2 regions of the Ectobacillus polymachus genome follow, and region 2 is predicted to be linked to the other one. Evidence: predicted binding sites of a transcription regulator. Region 2 holds the regulator's gene; the other holds the start of a gene.
The links. Region 2 encodes LexA, which represses DNA repair genes until DNA is damaged. Its sites were predicted from a motif close to CGAACATATGTTCG; they were not measured.
Positions count from the first base shown of each region.

Region 1: a site for LexA is predicted at 9,251-9,264, ahead of ACM5BR_RS06500 (Y-family DNA polymerase). Genes of this name have one in related genera too.

Region 1 covers NZ_JBLREB010000001.1:1,262,431-1,272,715, forward strand. Annotated here, with positions in the region: gene ACM5BR_RS06455 (DNA translocase FtsK) at 1-612, opposite strand, end outside; gene ACM5BR_RS06460 (YlzJ-like family protein) at 1,005-1,211, opposite strand; gene ACM5BR_RS06465 (ClpP family protease) at 1,208-1,936, opposite strand; gene ACM5BR_RS06470 (ribonuclease J) at 2,077-3,747, opposite strand; gene dapA (4-hydroxy-tetrahydrodipicolinate synthase) at 3,939-4,817, opposite strand; gene dapG (aspartate kinase) at 4,835-6,055, opposite strand; gene asd (aspartate-semialdehyde dehydrogenase) at 6,077-7,123, opposite strand; partial or broken gene spoVFB (dipicolinate synthase subunit B) at 7,257-7,448, opposite strand; gene ACM5BR_RS06495 (YolD-like family protein) at 7,608-7,961, opposite strand; gene ACM5BR_RS06500 (Y-family DNA polymerase) at 7,958-9,232, opposite strand; gene ACM5BR_RS06505 (hypothetical protein) at 9,762-9,944, opposite strand; gene ACM5BR_RS06510 (recombinase family protein) at 10,128-10,285, shown strand, end outside.
Region 2 covers NZ_JBLREB010000001.1:637,208-647,492, forward strand. Annotated here, with positions in the region: gene ACM5BR_RS03175 (GH25 family lysozyme) at 1-212, shown strand, start outside; gene ACM5BR_RS03180 (GlpM family protein) at 537-866, shown strand; gene lexA (transcriptional repressor LexA) at 947-1,567, opposite strand; gene ACM5BR_RS03190 (YneB family resolvase-like protein) at 1,702-2,349, shown strand; gene ACM5BR_RS03195 (DUF896 domain-containing protein) at 2,407-2,640, shown strand; gene tkt (transketolase) at 2,844-4,847, shown strand; gene sirA (sporulation inhibitor of replication protein SirA) at 4,965-5,408, shown strand; gene ACM5BR_RS03210 (YneF family protein) at 5,493-5,711, shown strand; gene ACM5BR_RS03215 (YndM family protein) at 6,384-6,818, shown strand; gene proC (pyrroline-5-carboxylate reductase) at 6,899-7,702, opposite strand; gene ACM5BR_RS03225 (YjcZ family sporulation protein) at 7,941-8,117, opposite strand; gene ACM5BR_RS03230 (DUF3903 domain-containing protein) at 8,394-8,567, opposite strand; gene ACM5BR_RS03235 (cytochrome c biogenesis CcdA family protein) at 8,764-9,471, shown strand; gene ACM5BR_RS03240 (CcdC family protein) at 9,555-10,061, shown strand; gene ACM5BR_RS03245 (DUF2621 family protein) at 10,155-10,285, opposite strand, start outside.

The DNA.
Region 1 (10,285 bases), 630 kb from region 2:
ATTAGAAAATGCATTCAGTTGTTTGCGAATTAAAAAAACAATTGGCGCTAGTACTTCCCCAATATGTTTGTTCGTAATACTTAAAATGCCTAATATAATAAGAATGCTACCTATAATATAAGCTCCTGTTTCATCAAACAAAAAAAAGCACATGGCGAAGGAGATTGCTCCAATCATACCGCCGCCTAAATTGACGGATCCTACTTTACTTTTGGCCTCCAACATAAATAGGTCCTTTGTGTTTACAATAACAGAAGGATTCGTAAATTGACCGTTCTTGGATAGCTGTTGTACTAACGAAATATGACTAAACATGAGTATGGCAATTATTATAAGATATACGCCGATTAGGCGTTTATGAAGCAAATTGGGCCATTTTCGTTGTACGACAAATGCAACGGACAGAGCGATGAGCAAAATGACACCAATCATATACCACTCTCCAAAGAAAAAACGAAAAAATAGCACAAACGCTTTTCCTACAATACCTAACTGTAAAATCGTAATGAGAGAAAGAGCAAAAAGAGTCAACCCAATAATTTCGTAATACATAGAAGGTCGAACATTTTGTTTTTCTTTCGTTTTTCTTCCTCTCGGCTTTTTCTTAACCATTTTTTCACCTCTATTTTCAGTGAACGGACTTCTAGTTCTTTCGTCATCCTATCCACTACTTTTCATTTAATATTATTGTACAAAAACAATACACCCATATTCGAAGTGAAAATTAAACGTTTATCCCGCTATTTAAGAGCAGTAATACCCCCACTTCAAGCTTAGAGAAATCAGAAAAGGCTAAGTGGGGGATAACTGCCTGTAAAAGCCGATTGGCCTTTGCGAACCCTCGGTGAGGGATGAGAAAAAACCCCCACCGATGGAAGTTTTACTTCATGCGATGATGTTTCATATTTGTCTACTATTACAGAAATGGAAGAAAGCAGCCGATATAGGCTGCTTTTTCTTTTTCTCGTATAGTATACCATACCTAACCATCAATTTCCTGCTTTTCAATGCATCGGAATACTTTGACCAGGAGAAAGAGCAAGGAAATGCTGTGGATCACTGCTCATAATTCTTACAACTATATATTCCCCGCTCTCTCCTTGCCTTACAATCATATCAATGCCTCTGTACGAAATTTGTTTTTGTTCATAATAAACCGACTCATCTTGTGGATAGACAACATGCTCTGGCATAATCGTATACAGGATCATGATAGCATTCCCTCTTCCCCATGCTTATCCATCATCTCATTTAGCTTTTTAATCGCTTCTCCGATTCCCCCTACTTCATTAATAAGTCCATACTTTACACAATCCGCTCCTACTACATTCGTACCAATATCACGAGTTAAATTTCCCTTTGCGAACATTAACTCTTTAAAACGAACATCTGTAATATTAGAATGCTTGGTCACAAACCGAATAACACGTTCCTGCATTTTATCTAGATATTCAAACGTCTGTGGAACCCCAATAACGAGACCTGTTAATCGAATTGGATGAATAGTCATCGTTGCAGTTTCTACAATAAACGAATAATCCGTAGAAACCGCAATTGGAACCCCAATCGAGTGCCCTCCTCCTAATACAATCGATACAGTCGGCTTGGAGAGAGAAGCAATCATTTCTGAAATTGCTAATCCCGCCTCTACATCGCCCCCTACTGTATTAAGTAATACGAGCAATCCTTCGATTTTGGGATTTTGTTCAATTGCAACAAGCTGCGGAATTAAATGTTCGTATTTTGTAGTTTTATTTTGAGGGGGAAGCTGTATATGCCCTTCAATTTGGCCAATAATCGTTAAGCAATGTATACGTGACTCATTCATTTGCGGAAGATTCGTTTGTCCTAGCTGCTGAATCTTTTCAACGAGAGAATCCTTTGCCTCTTGTCTTGAATCCATATCATCATTATTTATGTAATCATGATCTCCCATTTCATGTACCCCTTTCATGAGTATATCCTTAGTATTGTTAAGGACTCATGTTTTCATTCGAAAATGAAAAAATCATGAACAAGTTTACATATGATAAAAAAGAAAAAGGAGTGTGCAATTCTTATGCACACTCCTTTTTCCTATACTTCCATAATAATCGGTAAAATCATTGGTCTACGCTTCGTTTTTTCAAATAAGAATTGACTTAATACTTCTCGGATGCTTTGTTTAAGAGATGACCATTCCAAGCTATTGGCTTTGACAGAAGCTTCAATAATATCCTTTGCACGCTTTACAGACTCTTCTATGAGCTCTTCAGATTCTCTAACATAGACGAATCCACGTGAAATAATTTCAGGTCCAGACACAATTTGCTTCGTTGCTTTGCTAAGAGTAATGACAACAACGAGTATACCATCTTGTGAAAGTAATTTACGATCCCGTAATACAATATTCCCCACATCACCAACACCTAAACCATCGATGAGGACATTGCCTGCATGAACCTTACTAACACCTTTATGCTTACCTTCTTGAAATTCAATTACATCGCCTCTATCAATGATAAAAATATGATCATCATCGATGCCGATTTCTTTCGCTAATTTCGCATGTGCGTTTTGCATACGAAATTCACCATGAACCGGCATGAAGTATTTTGGTTTCATCAAATTTAGCATAAGTTTTAATTCTTCTTGGCTACCGTGACCGGATACATGGATTTTTCTTTGTCCGGAATAAATAACATTGGCACCAGCCCGGAATAATAAATCTATCGTTTTGGAAACAGATGTTTCATTACCTGGAATTGGTGAGGCTGCAATAATAATCGTATCAGTCGTACGAATAGAAACTTGTTTATGTGCCTGCTTCGCCATACGAGACAATGCAGCCATTGGTTCTCCCTGGCTTCCTGTTGTTAAAATCGCAATTTTATGTTCAGGATACTTATCAATTTCTTGGGTCGAAATTAGCATGTCTTCAGCTATATGTAAATAACCAAGCTTACTTGCGATGTCTACAACCTTTACCATACTTGTTCCTACTACTACTACTTTACGATCATTTTCATAAGCCGCATCTAATACTTGCTGAATACGGTGTACATTTGATGCAAAGGTCGCAATAATAATCCGGCCTTCTGCACTACTAAATACTTTCGAAATTTCTGCTCCTACTGCCTTTTCTGATCCTGTATAACCAGGACGTTCGGCATTAGTACTGTCTGATAGTAAGCAAAGAACACCCTCGTTACCGAGCTGAGCCATTTTCCCGATATCTGCACGATAGTTATCAACGGGCGTTTGGTCAAATTTAAAATCGCCTGTATAGACAATTGCTCCTTGCGACGTGTTAATCGCAACTCCTACGGAATCAGGAATGCTATGGTTCGTTCTAAAAAATGATACAGATGCTTTATCAAACATAACAATTGAATTCGCATCAATTGGCTTTAATGTGACACGCCCTAGCAATCCTGCTTCTCTAAGTTTTTCTTCAACTAAACCTAATGTTAAACGAGTCCCATAAACGGGAATTTGCAGCTTCCTTAGTACGTATGAAATGCCGCCTATATGATCTTCGTGACCGTGCGTTAAAAATAATGCTTTTACTCGTTCTTTATTTTCTTCTAAATATGTAATGTCTGGTATAACAATATCAATTCCGAACATTTCTTCTTCCGGGAACTTAAGACCGGCATCTACAATAAAAATATCAGAATCTACTTCTACTCCATACATATTTTTCCCGATTTCCCCTACTCCACCTAGGGCAAATACTCTTACTTTTTCTATCTCTTTACTTCTCACCTTGTAGCCTCCCCATGATGGGCATAACCGTACTAAGTCACTTACGAGTATTATAACTGATACAAGAAATAGAACACAAGTTAAAATCTTGACAGCAGCAAATACATAAGATGGAAAATGAGGTTTTCTCCTGCTTTTTTGCATAAAAAAACCACAGTGACAAGCACTGTGGCATAACGAATTTATAATTGCTAATGAGAAATAGAATGAATGACTTGCTCAAGACGACTTTGCTCTTCATTCGTTAACGGTATAAGAGGCAAACGAACAGAGCCAACATCGATTCCAATCATAGTAAGGGCTGCCTTTACAGCTGTTGGATTCGGAGCCATAAATGCTGCTCTTGTCACGCGTAGCAACAACTGATGAAGAGTTTGCGCCTTTTTATAATCCCCTGCGTAAAAAGCAGAAATCATTGCTTGAATTTCATTTCCGATAATATGCGCGGCAACCGAAATAACACCATTTGCTCCAACTGCTAGCGCTGGAAGTGTTAATCCGTCATCACCGCTGTATACAGCAAAATCATCATCTGTTTGCTCAATTACTTCGGTCATTGCTAACATATCGCCGGTAGCATCCTTTAGTGCGACAATATTTTCGATATGGGAAAGTCGTACAATGGTTTCCACTGACATTTTTACAACCGTACGGCCTGGAATATTATAGAGAATAACAGGGAGCGCTGTACTTTGTGCTATTGTACGAAAATGTTGATACATGCCTTCTTGAGATGGCTTGTTATAGTACGGTACGACGAGCATAGCCGCGTCTACACCAGCTTCTTCTGCCTTTTTTGTTAACTCGATAGAGGCACGTGTATTATTGCTTCCGGTACCAGCAACGACAGGCACTCGGCCATTCACAGCATTTACCACATGGCGAAATAATGCTACCTTTTCGTCTGTCGTTAGTGTCGGGGATTCACCCGTTGTACCACATACGACCAATGCAGTTGTTCCATGTTCAATCAAATAATTAACCAGTTCTGTTGTTTTTGCAAAATCAATATTTCCATCGCGATCGAATGGAGTTACCATAGCGGTTGCGACTCTACCAAAATCTATCATGCTCCCACTCCTTGACTTTATGCTTCTTTTGATAATGCAAAAGCGTCATGTAAAGCGTTCACGGCTGTTACGAGATCACTCTCATTTACAAGCGTCCAAATTGTCGTATGACTGTCAGCCGATTGCAAAATTTGTACTCCAGCTTCGGATAAAGCAGTGACAATGATAGAAGTTACACCAGGTACTCCTGTCATTCCCGCTCCGACAATGGATACTTTTGCACAATGTCTTGTGACACTCGGTTCATAGCCAATTCGATGAAGAACCTCAACTGCCCGGTCTGCTACGTCGTCGTTTACAGTGTATGCAACGCCATTTGGAGAAATATTGATTAAGTCTACACTAATCTGTTCATTAGCCATTTCTTTAAAAACCTGGGCTTGTAAATTATAGGGTGCATCTTTTACGTAAACTTTGATTTGCGTTACATTTGATACATGTGCAATTCCCGTTACCGTTCGTTCCTTTACATCTCGCCCACGGCTAGCACCTTCATAGTCTGTTACAAGAGTTCCTGTGCTATCTGAATATGTTGAACGAACCCGTAAAGGTACTTTCCCATGCATTGCGATTTCAACGGCGCGAGGATGGATAACCTTTGCTCCTTGATAGGCCATATTACAAATTTCACTATATGTCATCATATCAAGTGGTCTTGCATCTTTCACAATACGGGGATCTGCTGTCATAATTCCTTCAACATCTGTGAAAATATCAATGTATTCCGCACGAAGAGCAACACCAAGTGCAGCTGCAGATGTGTCGCTTCCTCCTCGTCCCAACGTTGTAATATCACCATTTACGGTTTGCCCTTGGAATCCTGTTACAACCACAACATCGCATTGCTTCAGCTCTTCTAGAACACGATCACATTTCATTTCAATAATTTTTGCGTTCGTGAAATCTTCGGTTGTAATAAAGCCAGCCTGCGCACCAGTTAGCGCTGATGCTTGAACGTCCGCTCCATTCAACATATCCGAGAATACAATGGCTGAAATAAGCTCACCGCATGATAGAAGCAAATCCTTTTCTCGGTTGGAGAGATAGGATTGTTTATCGTGGACGAGACTAAGAAGCGTATCGGTAGCATACGGCTCTCCTTTTCTCCCCATTGCAGATACAACCGCAACTACTTTGTACCCTTCTTGAAGCGCTTTGGAAATGTGGTGAAGCGCATGTTTTCTTCCTTTTTCGTCGCGTACAGACGTACCGCCGAATTTTTGTACAATAATCTTCATGTTGGCACCTTCTTTAAAAACTTACACAAGACCTAATGCTACAAGACGCTCTGCAATTTGTACAGAGTTCCATGCAGCACCTTTTAATAAATTATCAGACACAACCCAAAGATGGAATCCTTTATCATTGTTTAAATCTTTGCGAATGCGTCCTACAAATACTTCATTTTTACCAGTCGCATATAGCGGCATTGGATATTCTTGTTTAGCTGGATTATCTTGCACGACAATACCAGGTGCATCTGCTAATAGAGTTCGAATGTCATCTGCTGTTACGCCCTCTTTTTCTACTTCAATATACACAGATTCAGAATGACCTGCTACGATTGGAAGTCGAACACAAGTAGCTGCCACTTCGAGCTCTGGCATATGCATAATCTTTTTCGTTTCGTTAATCATTTTCATTTCTTCATAGGTGAAACCATTATCTTCAAATACGTCGATTTGTGGAATCGTATTAAAGGCAATCGGATAATGCTTTTCTCCACTCTTTACCGGTAAAATATTCGCTTGTACGTCTTCTCCGGTTAACATTGCTTTAGCTTGTGCTTTCAATTCTTCAATAGCTGTGATGCCCGCACCTGAAACTGCTTGATACGTGCTTACGATTACTTTGGATAATCCGTATGAAGCACGAATTGGTTCAAGTGCCGCTACCATTTGAATTGTAGAGCAATTTGGGTTAGCGATAATGCCATTATGAGAAAAAACGTCCTTTTCGTTTACTTCTGGTACAACAAGTGGAACGTTTGGATCCATACGAAATGCACTCGTATTATCAACAACGATAGCACCACGCTTCGCTGCTTCCGGTGCTAACACTTTTGAAACAGATCCACCAGCACTAAAGAGGGCAATATCTACACCTTCAAAGCTTTCAGGAGTTGCCTCTTGTACTGTTATGTCTTCTCCTTTAAAGGAAATTTTCTTACCAGCAGAACGCTTAGAAGATAACAACGTTAGTTTTTCTATTGGAAAATTTTGTTTTTCTAACGTATTTAGCATTTGTTCACCAACTGCGCCGGTTGCTCCAACTACAGCGACATGAAAAGATTTTTTCTTTTCCATCACTATACCCCTTTCTACATACATCCTGTACTTATAAAAAGATGAGGTCGTACTCCATCTTTATGAAATCAATAATACCACATTGTAAGGTATGTTTGATGTTTTTTCGAAAAATTCCTCATGTTAAAAATGATTAATTATTCATGTATTTGAATTTTTCCACAATCACTGGCTGAATTTGTTTGCCCTCTAGTGCAAAACGAATTGTATCACGTAAAAGCTCCATACGTGCCACCATTGAACTCGGTTTCTTTTCAGGTGCATCCTGACCAAATGGAACAAAATACATATTTCTTGCTGACATAAGGCGCATTAAATTAACACCAACATGATGTCACCCAGTTCGTTATTTCTTTCCTACCGAGCATACAAGCTAATGTATAAAGTTAGAATACCGATAACGTTTTGATCAATTGAATTATTTATAAAGGAAAAATACAAAAAGAGATGTCTCATATAGAGCAAATGAAATTCTTACTATCCTCTACGAGAAGTCGACGTCTACAATATCTACATAAGGAAATATTCGATGTTCGCCTACTGTTGTTTTGACTTCAATGCATCGATAAACCGTACTGATATTTTCTAACCATCCCTCATATTGATGAAAAAAACCATTGTTATAATATGTAACGCTAATTGCTAATTTTTTATTATATGCTTGTGCCAATGTACGATTGATCTCATCAATCTTATTCTCATCTAGAATCGGACGTACTGCTTTCTGTTGTTCTTGGATAATTCGTTTCACACCTTCAAACTGTGGTGTGATGGCTTGAAAGGCTGCCCATTTTTTCATGCCTCGTTCGTTTATTTGCATAGGTAATATTCCTTTCATTCTGATTTATGACCACCAATTAATGTGTTTCGATGTCTTGCAGTAGAACCTCTTGTATAAGAAACCGCCCGCAGTAAGGCGTTCTTTCCATAATTCCGTCGTATTTCATCCATAGCAAAGGCTAACTTTTCTTCCTTCACTCGTTTACAAGTATCATCGAAAATGGAAATCTGCCGTTCATCATCATTGATAAAATTAGTTAAGGACATGCCAATTTGACGGACAGGAGATTGATCGTAATAAGTTTCAACCATGTGCAAGCAAACCTTATACAACTCCATGGTGATATTGGTAGGCTCAGTCAGTGTATAAGAATGAGAAAATCCTCCACCTACTGTACGACTGTATCCGATGCTTATATGAATCGTGCGGCATAGCTTTCTCATACATCGCATGCGAAAGCACACCTCTTCCAGTTGTTCAAGTATTAACACTTTAATTTCTTGTACATCTATATAATCACGCATCAAAATTTGTGACTTCCCGATTGACGAGGAAACCGGTGTATACGGCTCATCAATTTGACTTTCATCTATCCCATTTGCATGTTGCTGCAATTCTAGTCCTACAACACCAAGCTCCTTCTTTAAAGGCTCAGCTGGATGCTTCGCAAGCTGATGTATACTGAAAATCCCCATTCGGTTTAATCGACGCTGGGTTCTTACGTTAATTCCGTACATTTCCGTTAAGGGTAACGACCATAACTTCGTAGGCACATCCTGTATCGTCCATTCCGCGATTCCTTCCCTTACTTTTTTTGCACCGTATAGCGCCATTTTTGATAGAAAAAGATTAGGACCAATTCCAACAGTTGCTGTAATCCCAGTTGTATCAAAGATATCCTTCTGAATTACTTTCGCTAATTCCCAAGAAGACATTTTATACAATCTTTGATATTTAAAATCAGAAACATCTAAAAAGCTCTCATCAATCGATAGCGTATGCAAGTCACATGGTGCTACATATTTTAAAAAAATTTCGGTAATGTGATTTGACGTCAGAACATACTCTGCCATTGATGGATTCACAATGATAATATCTTTGGATAGCGGTATTTCATACAACCGCGAACCCGTTTTAATGCCTAATTTTTTTAGTTTCGGTGTAGCGGCTAAAACAACAGAACCTTGCCGATCCGTACTACCTACAACTGCTAATTTAACGGTTAAAGGATTTAATCCGCGCATAATAGAAGAAACGGAAGCGAAAAATGATTTTAAATCAATACAGAAGATTGTACGCTTTTGCTGATGAGTATGATTTGAATACATTTTCATCTCCTCTAAAACAGAACGTTTGTTCTTATTTTTACTAATACTATATGCCAATTGGAAAGAAAATAAAAGTGGAATTTTAGGGAAATAGACTTATTTCCTAAAAAAGCTTAGAAGCGGGTGTCTTTCTGCTATTACATACCAAGATAATGACTATTTTTTTATTGCTTGCAGTTATTTGATATTTTATTATTTTATATTTGTCCATACTAAATCATTGAGGTGATTGATTTGGCTGAGTGGATTTATTCGCATTTTATTAACACACTATTTTTTGTCCTTTTCGTGTTTGGTCTTGTCATTTTTGCACTCGTATTGTTAATTCGCAGCGCTATTAAAAAGAATTAGGCATCAAACATGCTTCTTTACTTTATCCCTCTATTTAAGGGCAGTAAAACCCCCACCTCAAGATTCAGAAAGATGCAAAGAAGATAGGTGGGGGGGGACAACTGCCCGTAAAAGCCCGAATTGGGCGGGCTAACCATCAGTGGGGGATGAAAAAACCCCCACTGATGGAAGTTTCACTTTATATATCATCTTGTTTGTTCTGTTCCTGCATGATGAGTTCTTCTATAATTGCCCAGCCAGCTGTATGATATTCAAGAAGTGTATGTTCCACTTCTTCTTCCGTCATAGAAGGCGGCGCTACGATATGGACGGTTGCATTCCCAACCTTATAAGTGGCTGCATATTTATTAATCTTAGGCATAATACCAACACCTTTCGTAGTTGTTGGTTTATATGTATGCAGCCCTTCTTGACGAACAAACTCTAGAGTTGCTGACACTTTATGTTTAAGACCGAAGGAATCCTATAACACTTACTCACAGAACCCGTACATAGGTTCTTTTTTCTTTTTTTTTTCATATGTTTCGATAATGAGGTGATACCAATGGACCGTGTTGCCATATATTTGCGGAAAAGCCGTGCCGATATCGAAGCAGAAGCACGCGGAGAATGTGAAACCCTTTCAAAACATAAAGAAATCTTATTCAAATTCGCCAAGGAACATTGCCTGAATATTATTTCTGTTTATCAAGAGATTGCTTC
Region 2 (10,285 bases):
GTTATTTATCGTACAAGCCTGGAACAGCTGTCGTAACAGCCGACGCATTAAATGTCAGAATCGGTCCTGGAACAGGATACAATATTAGTGATGTTGTTCATAAAGGTGATACTCTTCCGGTTTGGGGAACATCAGGAAACTGGGTAAATGTTGGGGATGTAAATGGGCATCAACGCTGGGTACATGGGCAATATGTAACCATTACACCATAAGAGAATAGTAGGGAAGGGTTGCCCCCTTTAGGTAGTGTGTAAACAGAATCCACTCTACTTAGAGGGGATTTTTCTATGGTTTAAAAAGGGAAAATCTATATTGTTTCCGTATCAATCTGAACAATATGATAAGAAGCATGATCCGGATATCGTAGGGAAGTGATTCATCTAGTATTCTATTGAGATGTACAATAGTTGTAGTAGGTTATGAATTTTTGTGATTAATTTTTGAATAGAATGATTTTTTGAATTTTTTATTTCAATTCAAATAAACAAGTAGCATAATGGATATGACGTAACTTGTATGTAAAAGGAGCTATAGATATGGTTTTTGATTATGTAATTAAATTTGTTCTTGGGGGTACCATTCTTGTATTAGCTACATACCTCAGTAAATCAAAGCATTTGTTTTTATCTGGAATTATTACCTTATTACCAATCATGACATTGATGAATATGAGGTTACAGATGAAATTCATGGATATAAAAGAATTTCGTATCACGCAGAAATTTGCAATTTTTGGAGCGTTAGGTGCGGTCATTCTTGTATTTTCTGTTTACATTTTATCAAATTGGATAAAGCCTACACAGGCAGCTATTATTTCTTTGATGGTTTACATCATGTATATGTTTCTTTGCAAACATTTTTTATAATTATTTTGATAAAAGTACCTTTTTGGTGCTTTTTTCTATATATTGAAATGACCGCATAAAAAAAGAGCTTTAGTAAGCTCTTAATGAATCATACGATATACACCAATTACTTTTCCAACGATTGAAACTGATTGTAAAATAATTGGTTCTAATGAGGAGTTTTCTGGCTGCAGGCGGAAATAATTTTTTTCTTTAAAAAATCTCTTCACGGTTGCCTCATTCTCATCGGTTAATGCCACAACAATTTCTCCGTTATCTGCAGATTGCTGCTGACGAACCACGACAAGATCTCCATCTAATATGCCAGCTTCAATCATGCTATCTCCTTGTACTTTCAGCATAAATACACGATCAGGTTCTGAAACGAGGCTAGCAGGTAAAGGAAATTGTTCTTCAATATTTTCAATGGCAGTAATAGGTGGACCAGCAGTTACTTTTCCTACAACAGGAACATGGATAACAGGTGTTTTCTCATCATTCATACCGTCAAATCCAATTATTTCAATAGCACGTGGTTTTGTCGGATCACGGCGTATAAATCCTTTTTCTTCAATTCTTGCCAAATGACCGTGCACAGTAGAACTTGAAGCAAGACCAACTGCTTGACCAATTTCACGTACGGAAGGCGGATATCCTTTTTCTTGTACTCTTAATTTAATAAAATTGAGTATATCCTGTTGTCTTTTTGTTAACTTTTCCATTTCTTCACCTCGTTTGTATAGAAAATGTTAGTATAATTATAACATATGTTCGCCTGTTCTACAAACATAAGTTCGAATAATGTGGAATTGTGTGGTATTATTTTTGAAGGAAATGGTTACAAGGAGAAGATAATATGAAGGCAATCATATATGTTCGTGTGAGTACGAAGAAGGAGGAGCAGGAAACGTCTTTATTGCGGCAGGAGGAAGAACTTGTACTTTTGGCTCGCCGTTATAATATGGAAATAGTCAAAGTGATTCGTGAACAAGAGAGCGGCTATACGGTTGAGCGGGATGGTGTTTTAGAAATGTTAGATAGTATAAAAAAGGATGGAGCCAATGTAGTACTTATTCAGGATGAAACCCGTTTAGGTAGAGGCAATGCAAAAATAGCACTTATGCACTGTTTACGTAAAGAAGGAGTCAAAGTGTATACACATAATTATAATGGTGAACTCCAATTATCTGATGCCGATTCCATGGTGCTCGATATTATTAGTATGGTTGAAGAATACCAGCGGAAAATTCATAACTTAAAAATAAAACGAGGAATGAAACGTGCTGTTATGCATGGATTTCATCCAGAAGAAAATTTAAAAAACCAGAATATAAATAGTGGCCGAGATAAGAAGGAAGTACCAATCGAAGAAATAGTTCGTCTTCGCCAAAATAAGCTGACTTTTGCTGAAATTGCCGCAACATTGCGAGGCTTTGGTTATGATGTGTCGAAGGCGACTGTCCATCGTCGTTATGTAGAATATGCAAACGAGCAGAAGCCTTGATATCTCTATATAACTATTGTATGATATACAACAGGTTATGAAGAAAGGAGAATGCTCATGATATCCTCTGAAAAACTAAATCGTATAAATGAGCTTTCTAGAAAGGCGAAAACAGTCGGGCTAACGGATATGGAAAAAGAAGAACGGCACGAGCTACGCCAAGAGTACATTCGTGCATTTCGCGGTCAAGTGTTGGAACAATTGAAGTCCATTACCGTTGTTGATAAGAGTGGAAACGATGTAACTCCTGACAAATTAAAGCAATTAAAGAAGAATAGTTTGTTGCAATAAATGGTGAACAGTGCGAGATATTTTTCTATCTCGCTTTTTTGTGTAGTCAAATTTTTATTCATTCTAGAATACGACCTAAACTATTTTGAAATAATAGCATATTATCAACAAAATTCACTATACATGTTGTATAATGATGCGTGGCAAGCTAATATAAAATGTGTATGAATGTTTTGACTAAATGGAATGAAGGGAAGAGAACTATGTCACATTCAATCGAACAATTATCAATTACTACAATAAGAACCCTTGCAATCGATGCGATTGAAAAGGCGAATTCAGGACATCCAGGCATGCCAATGGGAGCTGCACCGATGGCCTATACATTGTGGACAAAATTTATGAAGCTAAATCCATCTAATCCTACTTGGTTTAATCGTGATCGTTTCGTATTATCTGCAGGACACGGCTCTATGCTATTATATGGTCTTCTTCATCTTTGCGGTTATGAAGTTACGATGGAGGATTTGAAAAACTTCCGCCAATGGGGTAGTAAGACGCCAGGACATCCTGAGTTTGGACATACTGCTGGTGTAGATACGACAACTGGTCCTCTTGGTCAAGGTATTGCAACGGCTGTCGGAATGGCAATGGCAGAACGTCATTTAGCGGCTAAATATAACCGTGATTCATACAATGTTGTTGATCATTTTACATATGCTATTTGCGGCGATGGAGATTTAATGGAAGGTGTATCATCTGAAGCATCTTCATTAGCAGCTCATTTACAATTAGGACGATTAATCGTTTTATATGATTCCAATGACATTTCCTTAGACGGAGATTTACATCATTCTTTTTCTGAAAATGTAGAAAATCGTTACAAAGCGTACGGATGGCAAGTGATTCGCGTAGAAGATGGAAATGATATTGAAGCAATCACAAAAGCAATTCAAGAAGCAAAAGCAGACGAAACACATCCTACATTGATTGAAATAAAAACAACAATTGGATATGGTTCTCCAAATAAATCAGGAAAATCAGCTTCTCACGGATCTCCACTTGGAAGTGAAGAAGTAAAGCTTACGAAGGAAGCATATAAATGGGTATTTGAAGAAGATTTTCATGTCCCAGAAGAAGTGTATGCTCATTTTCAGCATGTTGTAAAAGAGGCTGGAGCACAAGCAAATACAGAATGGAATTCATTATATGAGCAATATCGAGTAGCATACCCAGAGCTTGCAGCTGAATTACAATCAGCGATGGAAGGACGTCTTCCAGAGGGATGGGACAAGAATCTTCCTTTATATGAACTCGGATCATCAAAGGCTACTCGTTCTACTTCTGGTGAAGCTATTAATGCGATTGCAAATGCTGTTCCATCTTTCTTTGGCGGCTCAGCAGACTTAGCAGGTAGTAATAAAACGTATATGAATGGTAAAGAAGATTTTGCGCGTGACAACTATAGTGGTAAAAATATTTGGTTCGGTGTTCGTGAATTTGCAATGGGAGCAGCAATGAATGGAATTACGCTGCACGGTGGATTAAAAACATTTGGTGGTACATTCTTCGTATTCTCGGATTATTTACGTCCAGCTATTCGTCTTGCAGCATTAATGAAGTTACCTGTAACCTATGTCTTTACTCATGATAGCATTGCGGTAGGGGAGGATGGTCCTACTCATGAGCCGATTGAACAGCTTGCTGCACTGCGTGCTATGCCGGGACTATCAGTTATTCGTCCTGCTGATGGAAATGAATCGATTGCAGCCTGGAAAATAGCATTAGAATCAACAGACCGACCAACTGCCCTTGTGCTAAGTCGTCAAAATCTCCCAGTATTACAAGGAACGAAGGAACATGCAAAAGAAAATGTTGCGAAAGGCGGATATGTCCTTTCAGCTAGTGATAAAGAAACGGCAGATATTTTATTACTTGCATCAGGCTCTGAAGTAAGCTTAGCTGTTGAAGCGAAAGAAGCATTAATGAAACAAGGAATCGGAGCTACTGTTGTAAGCATTCCTTCTTTTGATCTGTTTGAGGCACAATCAAATGAATACAAAGAATCTGTATTGCCAAAAGCAGTAACGAAGCGTCTTGCTATTGAAATGGGGGCATCTTTTGGCTGGCACCGATACGTAGGACTTGACGGAGATGTACTTGCTATTGATCAGTTCGGGGCTTCTGCACCTGGTGAACAGGTAATGCAAGAATATGGATTCACAGTTGATAACGTAGTTGCGAAAGTAAAGGCATTACTTCAATAGTAAAAAATCATTCATTCGACACGTAAGAAGTTTTTTTTCTCCGCCTTCAGACAATCTTTTATTGTAACATCCTATATAATGTTCGATAAGAGATTGTCTGGGTGAGGAGGAAGTGAAATGACAACGTTTTACCTGTATTTAATTCAAGATGAGATTGCAAAAGCATACGTTGGGCGTGAACATATACTGTATGACTTATTTTCTCGTTTCGTACAAGCTACGTCACTTGCTAATAGAAAAATACTGTACAAACAAATTCAATATATAACAGTTCCCATGCAAACGAATCAGCTTCATAATCGTGTAGAGCAGCGGCTGTCATTTCATCCTCATTATAAACGGGAGAATAAACAACATCTTCTTGTACATGATGGTACTTTATATGGATCCTTACTTATAAAACGTTCATATGCCCGAATTGAAGCATCTAATAGTGATGAAGTAGAAACGATGTTTTTTGAAATATTACGTAAAAATGAACGGTCGTTTTTCGCAATGAATTTCACAGAAAAACGTTATGGTTGGTTAAATCCAATTAAGCAAGAACGTAAATATGTATAATTATAAAAAAAGTCTTTACATAACTTGTCTAATCTACTATGTTCTAGTACACTTTAAGGTAGACAACATGAAGGAGGAAATACAATGTCAGTTTGGCTTTCAATTCTAGTCGGTATCCTTATCTTTGCTGCTGGTATCGCACTAGGATTCTATATTGCACGTCGATATATGATGAACTACTTAAAGAAAAATCCACCGATTAATGAACAAATGCTTAAGATGATGATGACGCAAATGGGTCAAAAACCATCTCAAAAGAAAATTAATCAGATGTTGCAATCTATGAATAAACAGACGAAATAAATCATAAGAGGGCCGTCTAAAAAGTCCCTAAAATAAAAGTGTCAACGAAAAATAAATTGTTTTTCGTTGACACTTTTTCATTTTTCGACTGTTTATTGAAAGTAGCTGAAGAATTCCAGCTACTTTCAATAGATTGTGAGGCATTGCCATGATGCCGAATTCTGTTCTTACTTTATCTAAGCAGCGAAGTAGGACCGCGGAGGTTTTATCGACGAAATCGATATATTTATCAACGAAAAAGCATCGTTTATCGACGGAAATTAAAATATATCGACGAAAAGAAGACTTTTATCAACGAATTCCCTTGATTTATCGATTATTAGCAAAATCCGACACGTATCGCCCCTTGCGCCACTCAGTTCATACGCCCCCAACTTATTCCGAAATACTCGCTACAAACGCTGCTTGCAGCTGTTTGTGATTGGTCCTGGAATGTCTGCTCCAATTTACTTGCCATCTAGCTGAATCATTGGCATGACTTCAATACCAGTTTAGGTAAGGAAGCATTCATCGGCCTGAAGGACATCCTCTTTTTATATACAGCTCTATGAATAACCTAGCTTTTCTGCTACAGCTGCTGATTATTATGCAAATCACGAAAGTATAATAACAAGGGAATGTATAAAAACCTCCATTTCATTTCAAACTGAATAGAAAAGGAGGTTTTACGTAATGAAGCAATCTACTCTTTTTCTTATGAAATTTTTGTCATCAGTCATCGCTTTTTCTATTGGCTTAGCTATCTTCTTTCCAGCCACTATTACTGAAGTTCTATCGTTTAGTCTGTTTGTAACAATTGTTTCTTATGTATTAGTTGAAAACATTATTTTACCTCGCATGGGCAATGGTACTGCTATCATTGTTGATTTTTTAATTACTTATATTTCCGTTTGGATTTTTGGTAATGTGTTGTTGGATAATTATTTGCAAATTGCCTGGGGGAGTATTATATCAGCTGGTTTGCTAGCAGCTGCAGCATTGCTTATTCACCGCTTTTCATGGAGGGAAATACTGCGGTCTACACGTACGAAAAAACATGTTCCATTTCAAACTTCCTATGGAACTGAGTTCAGCGATGAGAAAACGATAGCAAAGAAAAAGGACTAGTTTAAAAAAATAATAACTAGTCCTTCTTATGCTAAGCTCAAAAAGGATAGAGGTAGTATGCCTCTAATTAGAGAAAAACCTCATCGTAACTTTCTTGCTTTTTCATTCGTTGCAGAAATCGCTTTTTGCAGCACGGAGGAGAATTGTTTTTCATACAATACACGTAGTCCTTCTGCAGTTGAACCGCCGGGTGTCGTTACTTGTTCACGTAATAAAGCAGGATCTTGTTCTTCACGTAACATAGCAGCAGAGCCATATATCATTTGAATGATAAGTTGTTTTGCTTTTTCTTGTGAAATTCCGAGTTCTTTTGTCGTTTTAATTAAACTTTCAGCAAAATAATAGACAAAAGCAGGAGCGCTTCCTGTTACGGCTGTTAATTGATGAATTTCTTCCTCTGTACATTCTTCTGCAGAACCAATACCTTTTAAAATCATTTGAAGTACTTCCATGTGATTCTCCTTTGCTTTTGATCCTAATGTATAAAGGGACATTGATTCTCCTACTATTGCTGCTGTGTTAGGCATAATCCATGCAACTGGTATTTGATTTGGTAGATGCTTTTCTAAGTAGGAAGGCCCTATACCTGCAGCAATCGTAATGACAAATTGATTTGTGAGCAGCTGTGAAAGTTCAAGTAGCAATGAATTATGAGCTTCTGGAGGCACTGCTAATATAATTACATCCGCATCATTTATATTACTTCGCCAGTTTGTTGTTATGTTAACCCCGTATTTTTCCTGCATAGCTTGCAATCTGCTGATATTAGACTGATTAGTAATCGTGATAGAGGCAATATAATCAGAGCTACGTTTCATAAGTCCTGAAAAGATTGCTTCTGCCATTCGACCTGCACCGATAAATAAAATATGCTGCTTTTTCATGTTGTTGTCCTCCGATCCTGAACATACGTCTATTCATTAGTAAGGAAGATTACATTTACTTAATTTCCTAATCATGATAAAACGTTGATCAAGGTGTTATGTAATAGTCATTATGTAGAATATACTTATAAGAATAGCCTATCGAATATTTTAATTTTATGCAATGTGGGATGTTCGAAAACCTTATATGCAATAATAGGACACCTTGCAAAGCAAGGCGTCCTTCATAGTTTTTTTATTAAAATCCACCGTAGCCGTAGCCGTAGCCACCAAAACCACCATAGCCACCCCAGCCACCACAACCCCAGCTGCAACCGATAATAATTAACAGAATGAACAAGACTACAACAAGAGCAAAGCCGCCTCCATGAAAGTGTCTATCGTGTCTATGATCTTCTATATGCTCGGAACCCATTTTTTTACTCCTCCTTGTTAAAATGAATTCGGGAAACTCCCGTTTAAACTTAGAACATTATTCACTTCAACATATGCGAATTATCACGATTGGTAGGTAGTCCATACAAAAAAGGCTAGTATCGTACAAATAAATGGGCAGGGTTCTACAAGTAAGAATTTACAAAACCAGGAGGAGCCAGAAGGAATCATTCAATATATATCGAACATAACAAAATAGTATATATTTCTAATAAATGAAATGACTAGTGTAATTTTAAATGTATATTTGTATGTTTCACAGTTGTTGGATCTGTATGAGGGGAGAATTGGTTAGACCGAAGCGCCGGGTTACTTCCTTTATCACCTTTTGTTTTGCAAGTAACTCAGATGAAGCAATAACAGTAACAGTTTCAGAAACATAGTGATCACCTTGATGAAAAGAATATTCGACGGAGTACTGAAATAACATGTAAATTCCTCCAATCATTTTTTTGATTGTATTCGACAATTGTAGTAGATTTCCTTCTTTGTTTTTGAATAATTGTAATTTTATGGATGTAAAACTTCTTGTTTAATAAAATTATCGCCATATATCTACATTTGTTTTCATTTCGATTGTATTAGAAAGTTTGTTACAATGGATGTAGGTAGAAAGGGGTAGAATTATGCAAGATATAAATATTTTTTTGGCATTTGGTGCAGGTTTTTTGTCTTTCATTTCGCCGTGCTGCTTGCCATTGTATCCAGCTTTTCTTTCTTATATAACTGGAATGTCGATTTCAGAATTAAAGGAAGAACAGGCTATGCTTCAAAAAAGAAGCATGCTGCACACTGCATTTTTTCTTATTGGTTTCTCTATCGTGTTTATAGCCATAGGGTTTGGTACTTCATTTATCGGCCAATTTTTTATTTCCTATCAAAATCTAATAAGACAATTAGGAGCAATCTTCATCGTACTTTTTGGACTCATTGTAGTTGGTTTATTAAAGCCAGAGTTTTTAATGAAGGATCATAAATTTACATTTAAAAGTAGACCTTCTGGATATATTGGTTCTGTTGTAATTGGTGTTGCATTCGCTGCTGGTTGGACTCCTTGTACCGGTCCTATTTTAGCGGGGGTAATTACACTCGCTGCTACGAATCCACAATCTGCAATGGTTTACATGATCTCTTATGTACTTGGGTTTGCTATTCCCTTCTTTGTTTTGTCATTATTCTTATCAAAGCTTAGCTGGATTAAACGTAATAGTATAAGCTTAATAAAAATAGGCGGATATATTATGATTGCAATGGGAGTTTTGTTATACTTTAATGGAATGACAAAGATTACAATCATGATGTCAGATTTGTTTGGTGGTTTTACTGGTTTGTAGATGCTTAGGATTGGCAAAGAAAGACGATAACCAATATAATAGGAGTACATTATAATTTCGACATAGAAGGAATGTGATATAAGATGAATATGGTTCTTATTACAACTGCATTTGCCATTTTTATGGCCATTGCTGTAACATTTTTACGTATTAAAGCAGCGGCAAAGCCGACATCTTTAAAGAAAATCCTTATACCACCAATTGCTATGAGCTCTGGTGCAATTATGTATCTATCACCACAATTTCGCTTATCAAATGCTGAAATAATAGGAGCAATTGTTACAGGATTGTTTTTCTCTATCTTTTTAATTAAAACATCAAAGTTTGAAATACGCGGACAAGAAATATACTTAAAACGGTCAAAGGCATTCATTTTCATTTTAATTGGTCTAGTCGTTGTTCGGACTGGTTTAAAAGCAATATTAAGTCAATCGATTTCAATCACTCAATCAAGTGGAATGTTTTTCTTATTGGCATTTGCCATGATTATTTCATGGCGTGTAGCAATGTTTCGGGAATATAAAAAACTGGAAAATGAGTTGAAAAAGCAGGAAGATTTCTTTGAAGATGCTGAAGTAAAATTAACCTAACAAAAAAAGCCTCATGAACTTGAGGCTTTTTTGATTTTTATGAATAAAGTTGTGAAGGTTCAAAAACCTATTCTTGTACTAGAAAGCTTGACTTTATTTCGTAAATATATGTTTATAAGATGAAACATCGATGTTCTTTTTTAGCAGTGTTTTACGTAAAAAACTATGATCGCGTTTTGGTGTTGCAAGAATATATCCCCGAATGATAACATCATGGGTAATCA